DNA from 2 places in the Cytobacillus sp. Bva_UNVM-123 genome. Region 2 is predicted to be linked to the other one. Evidence: a T-box and tRNA genes for the amino acid it is inferred to sense, from the RefSeq annotation. Region 2 holds a T-box; the other holds one or more tRNA genes.
What was found. The T-box of region 2 lies ahead of tyrS (tyrosine--tRNA ligase). A T-box ahead of a tRNA ligase gene usually reads a tRNA of that ligase, here a tRNA-Tyr.
Positions count from the first base shown of each region.

Region 1: it has a tRNA-Tyr gene. The T-box ahead of tyrS (tyrosine--tRNA ligase) is inferred to sense a tRNA for this amino acid. The anticodon was not compared.

Region 1 is NZ_CM177772.1:1,507,832-1,511,219, forward strand. It holds rRNA gene KDN24_RS07145 (23S ribosomal RNA) at 1-222, shown strand, start outside; rRNA gene rrf (5S ribosomal RNA) at 495-611, shown strand; tRNA gene KDN24_RS07155 (tRNA-Asn) at 629-703, shown strand; tRNA gene KDN24_RS07160 (tRNA-Ser) at 707-799, shown strand; tRNA gene KDN24_RS07165 (tRNA-Glu) at 818-892, shown strand; tRNA gene KDN24_RS07170 (tRNA-Val) at 960-1,035, shown strand; tRNA gene KDN24_RS07175 (tRNA-Met) at 1,190-1,263, shown strand; tRNA gene KDN24_RS07180 (tRNA-Asp) at 1,267-1,343, shown strand; tRNA gene KDN24_RS07185 (tRNA-Phe) at 1,514-1,589, shown strand; tRNA gene KDN24_RS07190 (tRNA-Thr) at 1,617-1,689, shown strand; tRNA gene KDN24_RS07195 (tRNA-Tyr) at 1,703-1,787, shown strand; tRNA gene KDN24_RS07200 (tRNA-Trp) at 1,791-1,864, shown strand; tRNA gene KDN24_RS07205 (tRNA-His) at 1,874-1,949, shown strand; tRNA gene KDN24_RS07210 (tRNA-His) at 1,996-2,071, shown strand; tRNA gene KDN24_RS07215 (tRNA-Gln) at 2,132-2,206, shown strand; tRNA gene KDN24_RS07220 (tRNA-Gly) at 2,210-2,284, shown strand; tRNA gene KDN24_RS07225 (tRNA-Cys) at 2,294-2,368, shown strand; tRNA gene KDN24_RS07230 (tRNA-Leu) at 2,402-2,483, shown strand; partial or broken gene KDN24_RS07235 (class I SAM-dependent methyltransferase) at 3,226-3,388, shown strand, end outside.
Region 2 is NZ_CM177772.1:3,861,135-3,864,522, reverse strand. It holds gene KDN24_RS19850 (transglycosylase domain-containing protein) at 1-109, opposite strand, end outside; T-box leader at 1,557-1,783, shown strand; gene tyrS (tyrosine--tRNA ligase) at 1,828-3,087, shown strand; gene KDN24_RS19840 (SE1832 family protein) at 3,111-3,287, shown strand; gene KDN24_RS19835 (hypothetical protein) at 3,346-3,388, opposite strand, start outside.

The sequences.
Region 1 (3,388 bases), 2.4 Mb from region 2:
CACCGCTGGTGTACCAGTTGTCTTGCCAAAGGCATAGCTGGGTAGCTATGTGCGGACGGGATAAGTGCTGAAAGCATCTAAGCATGAAGCCCCCCTCGAGATGAGATTTCCCATAGCGCAAGCTAGTAAGACCCCTGAAAGATGATCAGGTTGATAGGTTTGAGGTGGAAGCGTGGTGACACGTGGAGCTGACAAATACTAATCGGTCGAGGACTTAACCAAAAACGAAAAGCGGAAGTGCCTTGCTTAGGGGCGACAAGCTTAAGACGAGACGGCGAGAAGGTTGTACTTTAACCTTCTTGACGGATTGACTTAAGACCTCGAGCCCCTAGGCACTGGAGCTGGACACGCTTTAAGATTACTCTTTTTTCTTCTTACCATTATCTAGTTTTGAGGGAATGAAATTGTAAATTTTCCTCTTGCAAAAAGCTAAAAAATAGTTATAATAGAGTATGTCTTTGAAAATCTCTTAAATGAGAATATAAAGATATTGGTTTGGTGGCGATAGCGAGAAGGTCACACCCGTTCCCATCCCGAACACGGAAGTTAAGCTTCTCAGCGCCGATGGTAGTTGGGGGCTCTCCCCCTGTGAGAGTAGGACGCCGCCAAGCAGCTTTATTATTATCATTCCGCAGTAGCTCAGTGGTAGAGCATTCGGCTGTTAACCGAACGGTCGTAGGTTCGAATCCTACCTGCGGAGCCATTAGGAGAGCTGTCCGAGTGGCCGAAGGAGCACGATTGGAAATCGTGTAGGCGGTTTATAGCTGTCTCAAGGGTTCAAATCCCTTGCTCTCCGCCATTTACATAAATATATAATGGCCCCTTGGTCAAGCGGTTAAGACACCGCCCTTTCACGGCGGTAACACGGGTTCGAATCCCGTAGGGGTCACCATTTTAAGAAGGCATGCTAAATGCGCGACGTCCTGTCGCAACGCATGCACTCGCACGTCCTGTGCTTCGGAGGATTAGCTCAGCTGGGAGAGCATCTGCCTTACAAGCAGAGGGTCGGCGGTTCGAGCCCGTCATCCTCCACCATTAATATTATTGTCGCGGGGTGGAGCAACGAGCGTTACTTCATCGATTAAACTGCGAGTTGTACCGATTGAGCTGCTTTTTGACTAAGCTTCCTGAAATCGGGACAGTCCTAATGCTTAAAACAAGCATTGTGAAATCTAATAAATATTATTATCGCGGGGTGGAGCAGTCCGGTAGCTCGTCGGGCTCATAACCCGAAGGTCGCAGGTTCAAATCCTGTCCCCGCAATCTGGTCCGGTAGTTCAGTTGGTTAGAATGCCTGCCTGTCACGCAGGAGGTCGCGGGTTCGAGTCCCGTCCGGACCGCCATTTAAAAAAATGTTTGGCTCAGTAGCTCAGTCGGTAGAGAATTTTAAAAGATTACAGCGACAGAGCAAAACATCACCGAATGGTAAACTTTTAAAATTTGCAACAAATCGAGAAGAGATTTGGCGCACACTTTTTATCGCAAAATTAGTTTAGGAAGTAATATTTCATTTGGCTCAGTAGCTCAGTCGGTAGAGCAAAGGACTGAAAATCCTTGTGTCGGCGGTTCGATTCCGTCCTGAGCCACCATTTAAATAATGAATTAAAAATGAATATGCCGGCCTAGCTCAATTGGTAGAGCAACTGACTTGTAATCAGTAGGTTGGGGGTTCAAGTCCTCTGGCCGGCACTGTCTTGTATACGGTGGGGTAGCGAAGTGGCTAAACGCGGCGGACTGTAAATCCGCTCCCTTTGGGTTCGGCGGTTCGAATCCGTCCCCCACCACCATTTAGGGGTATAGTTTAATGGTAAAACGAAGGTCTCCAAAACCTTTGATGTGGGTTCGATTCCTACTACCCCTGCCATTCATTATGGCGGTTGTGGCGAAGTGGTTAACGCATCGGATTGTGGTTCCGACATTCGTGGGTTCGATTCCCATCAGCCGCCCCATAATATAATATTGATTATGAAATTAATACCCTTTCCATTCATTATGGCGGTTGTGGCGAAGTGGTTAACGCATCGGATTGTGGTTCCGACACTCGTGGGTTCGATTCCCATCAGCCGCCCCATATTTTAAGTAATATATATCAAATAAATTCGTATAATGAATAGTAATAATAAATTATTATTGGGCTATAGCCAAGCGGTAAGGCAACGGACTTTGACTCCGTCATTCGTAGGTTCGAATCCTGCTAGCCCAGCCATCTGCGGAAGTAGTTCAGTGGTAGAACACCACCTTGCCAAGGTGGGGGTCGCGGGTTCGAATCCCGTCTTCCGCTCCATTTTAATCTGGCGGCATAGCCAAGTGGTAAGGCCAAGGTCTGCAAAACCTTTATTCACCGGTTCAAATCCGGTTGCCGCCTCCAATTATTAAATATTAATCGTCTCCTTTTATATATGCCGGTGTGGCGGAATTGGCAGACGCGCACGACTCAAAATCGTGTTCCTCACGGAGTGCCGGTTCGACCCCGGCCACCGGTATCGTTAGAATAATTTACGTTCAATTTTTAAAAAATTAAATGCTGAGAAACCATTGATTTAGCAATGTTTCTCAGCATTTTTTGTTTTTCAGGAACACGAAGAAAACGATAAGATTTGAATTCATTTTACACAAAACTTACATAGGGAACACTTTTGATAACACTGATTTGTTAAGTTCAAAATGATAAGAGCTTAACAAAAAAAGCATATCTGAACAAAATCCAGATAATATGCATCAAGTCTCGTATGTTAATATATGAAGGGCTGCAGGGATTACTCCACAGCAATTTTCCGATTGGGTCAAAAAGCGTTGTCCTGTTCCAAAGAGGCTACAATCTTTAACTGAGTATTTTGAGATTGTGGTAAATTTAATAATCGATGAAAGAATTATTTACAAGAACTAACACAAGAAAAAAAGATTGATATTCAAATTTTTTTCCTTAATCAAAAGTTAGATAAAGGTGAGAACGAAGTTGAAAAGGAAGAGTATCGTGAGAAATTAGTTCTTCTTCAAACCGAAAAAGAGAAATATATCCCCATTAGTAGGTTTGATACTATAGTTAGTCAAAACAAGGAACAAACCCGCAGAATTTGCGAAACTTTCTTAGAAGAAATGGAAAACGGTAATATGTCTTACTTGAACAATTGTTAAATCCGAAGGAGTAAAATACGTGAGTACAGCTTTTCAAAACAATCAAAATGGTGAATATTTTGTCTGAAGAATCAAGGAGAAGGTGATTTTATGAAATCAACAGATAAATTCACAGATAAAAAACTGAGGTATATGCAAAATACCGTCCTAGTTATCCTCATGAATATATTGAATATTTAATCACTGAAGCTGGGTTAAATGAGGATTGCATTATTCAGATATTGGCTCGGGGACTGGAATATTAAGCAGGCAG
Region 2 (3,388 bases):
ACAGGACTAAATTCCATGCGACTTGATAAGTGATTCTAGCCCCTTTTGCTGCTTTTTTATTCATAAAAAATGATTTCAATTTATCGATAAAATTTTGGTTTTCTTTCATCCGTATCATTCCCCCTAAAACAGATACATTATAGCATAAAATGAAATTTCTATCAGTTTGAGTTTCGATAAAAACAACAAAGTTTTTTCTGAAATTTCTCTCTTTAACTTAGACGTCTATTTATAAGAATACGATTCAAGTATTCGTAAAATTCATATAGTCTAAAAGGCTCTTTTTCATTTTTGATTAAAATGTACATTGTGAACCAAGTGAGTGGACTGATTCCTGAAAAGGTAAAGTGTTGTTTAAAACGGGAATTAAATGAGTTGACCGATTCCCGAAAAGTTAGTGCGTTGCTCAAAATGGGAATCAAGAGAGTCAACCGATTCCCGAAAATGCAGCGCTTTGCTAAAAACGGAAATCAAGAGAGTCAACCGATTCCCGAAAAGTAAGCGAGTTGCTCAAACCGGGAATCAAGTGAGTGAACTAATTCCTGAAAAGTAAGCGAGTTTCTAAAACCGGGAATCAAGAGCGCCAACCAATTCCCGAAAAGGTAGCACGTCGCTGAAACCGGGAATCAAGAGGGTCAACCGATTCCCGAAAAGTAAGCGTGTTACTTAAACCGGGAATCAAGAGGGCCAACCGATTCCCGAAAAGCAAGCGTGTCATTGAAACCGGGAATCAAAAGAGCCAACCAATTCCTCAAAAGGTAGCACGTCGCTGAAACCGAGAATCAAGAGGGTCAACCGATTCCCGAAAAGCAAGCGTGTTACTTAAAACGGGAATCAAGAGGGCCAACCGATTCCCGAAAATGCAGCGCGTTGCTAAAACCGGGAATCAAAAGAGCCAACTGATTCCCGAAAAGTAAGCGTGTTACTTAAACCGGGAATCAAGAGCGCCAACCGATTCCCGAAAAGCAAGCGCGTCATTGAAACCGGGAATCAAAAGAGCCAACCGGTTCCCGAAAAGGCAGCGCGTTGCTAAAACCGGGAATCAAAAGAGCCAACTGATTCCCGAAAAGTAAGCGTGTTACTTAAAACGGGAATCAAGAGGGCAAACCGATTCCCAAAAGCAAGCGTGTCATTGAAACCGGGAATCAAAAGAGCCGACCGATTCCCGAAAAGTAAGCGTGTTACTTAAAACGGGAATCAAGAGAGCTAACCGATTCCCGAAAAGTAAGCGAGTTGCTCAAACCGGGAATCAAGAGAGTCAACCGATTCCCGAAAATGCAGCGCTTTGCTAAAAACGGGAATCAAGAGAGTCAACCGATTCCCGAAAATGTAGCGCTTTGCTAAAAACGGGAATCAAAAGAGCCGACCGATTCCCGAAAAGTAAGCGTGTTACTTAAAACGGGAATCAAGAGAGCTAACCGATTCCCGAACCGATAGCCCGCCGCTCAAATAGGAACCTAACTGAGCAATAGATCTTAAAAAGATCAAAGAATATTTAAAAGCTAGTTTGACAATTTTAGTTTGTTATGTTAAAAATACTTTAACTTAAAAAATTTATATAAGCCTTGATGGGAATGAGTAGTCTTTTTATCTCTGTTTCAGAAAGCCGGCGGTTGCTGTGAGTCGGTACATGTAGAAAGATGAATTACCTCCTTGAGCTTTCGCTGTCAACCTAAAATTTTAGTTATAGCAGTGAACGGATTATCCGTTATCGTGTTTGAGTGGAGGAGCTTTTTGTCCTCAATTTGGGTGGTACCGCGCAATTCAATTATGCGTCCCTGCAATTTTGCAGGGGCGCTTTTTTATTTTTAAAAGGAGGAAAATGGAATGAATTTGTTAGAGGATTTACAGTGGAGAGGGATTATCTACCAGCAAACAGATGAAGAAGGTTTAAAAGATACGTTAAATAAAGAGAAGATTTCTTTATATTGTGGAATGGATCCTACTGGTGACAGTATGCATATTGGTCATTTACTGCCATTTTTAACACTTAGACGATTTCAAAACCATGGACACCGTCCTATTGTTCTTGTTGGGGGAGCAACTGGATTAATTGGAGACCCAAAAGCAACTGAAGAAAGAACACTTCAAACAATTGAAACGGTTCAGCATAATGTTGAATGTTTAACAGGACAGTTAAAGAGAATTTTTTCATTTGATGGTGAGAATGGTGCAACGATGGTCAATAACTATGATTGGACAGCACCATTAAATATCATTACCTTTTTAAGAGATTTTGGAAAGCATATCGGCATTAATTACATGCTTGCAAAGGATACAATTGCGTCACGTTTAGAAACGGGGATATCCTTTACAGAGTTCACTTATACGATTTTGCAAGGAATGGACTTTAAGCATTTATATGAGAATCATCAATGTAAATTGCAAATTGGTGGAAGTGATCAATGGGGGAATATCACTACTGGGTTAGAGCTGATTCGCAAAATGACAGGAGAAGGAGCCAAAGCATATGGCTTAACAATCCCTCTTGTAACGAAGGCAGATGGAACGAAGTTTGGCAAAACTGAAAGTGGAGCGGTTTGGCTTGATCCAGAAAAAACATCTCCATATGAGTTTTACCAATTCTGGATAAATACAGCTGATGCAGACGTTGTGAAATACTTGAAATTCTTTACATTCCTATCTCGTGAAGAAATTGAAGCACTTGAGCAATCTATTGAAACTGAAGCACATCTCCGTAAAGCTCAAAAGGCACTTGCTGAAGAAATGACGCGACTTATTCATGGCGAAGATGCATTAAATCAAGCACTAAAAATTACGGCAGCTCTTTTTAGTGGCGATGTTAAAAACCTGACAGCAGCAGAAATTAAGCAAGGTTTTAAGGATGTTCCATCATATGACCACAAAACTGAAGAAGAAATCGGATTAGTTGATCTACTTGTGGCTGCAAAGATTTCTCCATCAAAGCGTCAAGCTCGTGAAGATGTGGCAAACGGTGCAGTCTCATTAAATGGCGACCGTGTAGCTGAGACAGATTATGTTCTAACAGAAAAAGATAAAATTGAAAATCAATTTACGATCATTCGCCGTGGGAAAAAGAAGTATTTCTTAATCAATTACAAATAAGGATTTAAAAAGCAGGGATAGAAATGAACAAAGCACAAATTGAGAATAATATTCTGGAACTAAAGCTTGATTACATTCGATTGCAAAATGATTTAGAAAAGCTCGAATCTGTTAATGGCAATACATCTCCTTTGGAGAAACAGCTCAATGAACTAGAAAATGAACTAAAGAAATTGAGAAATCAATTAAGTGCGATTTAAATATTATTCACATAAAAATAGGTTGCCCTTATGGCAACCTATTTTTATACAAGAGATACTATAAAAGATTGAATAAAGCACCTACAAATAAAAAGGTAATG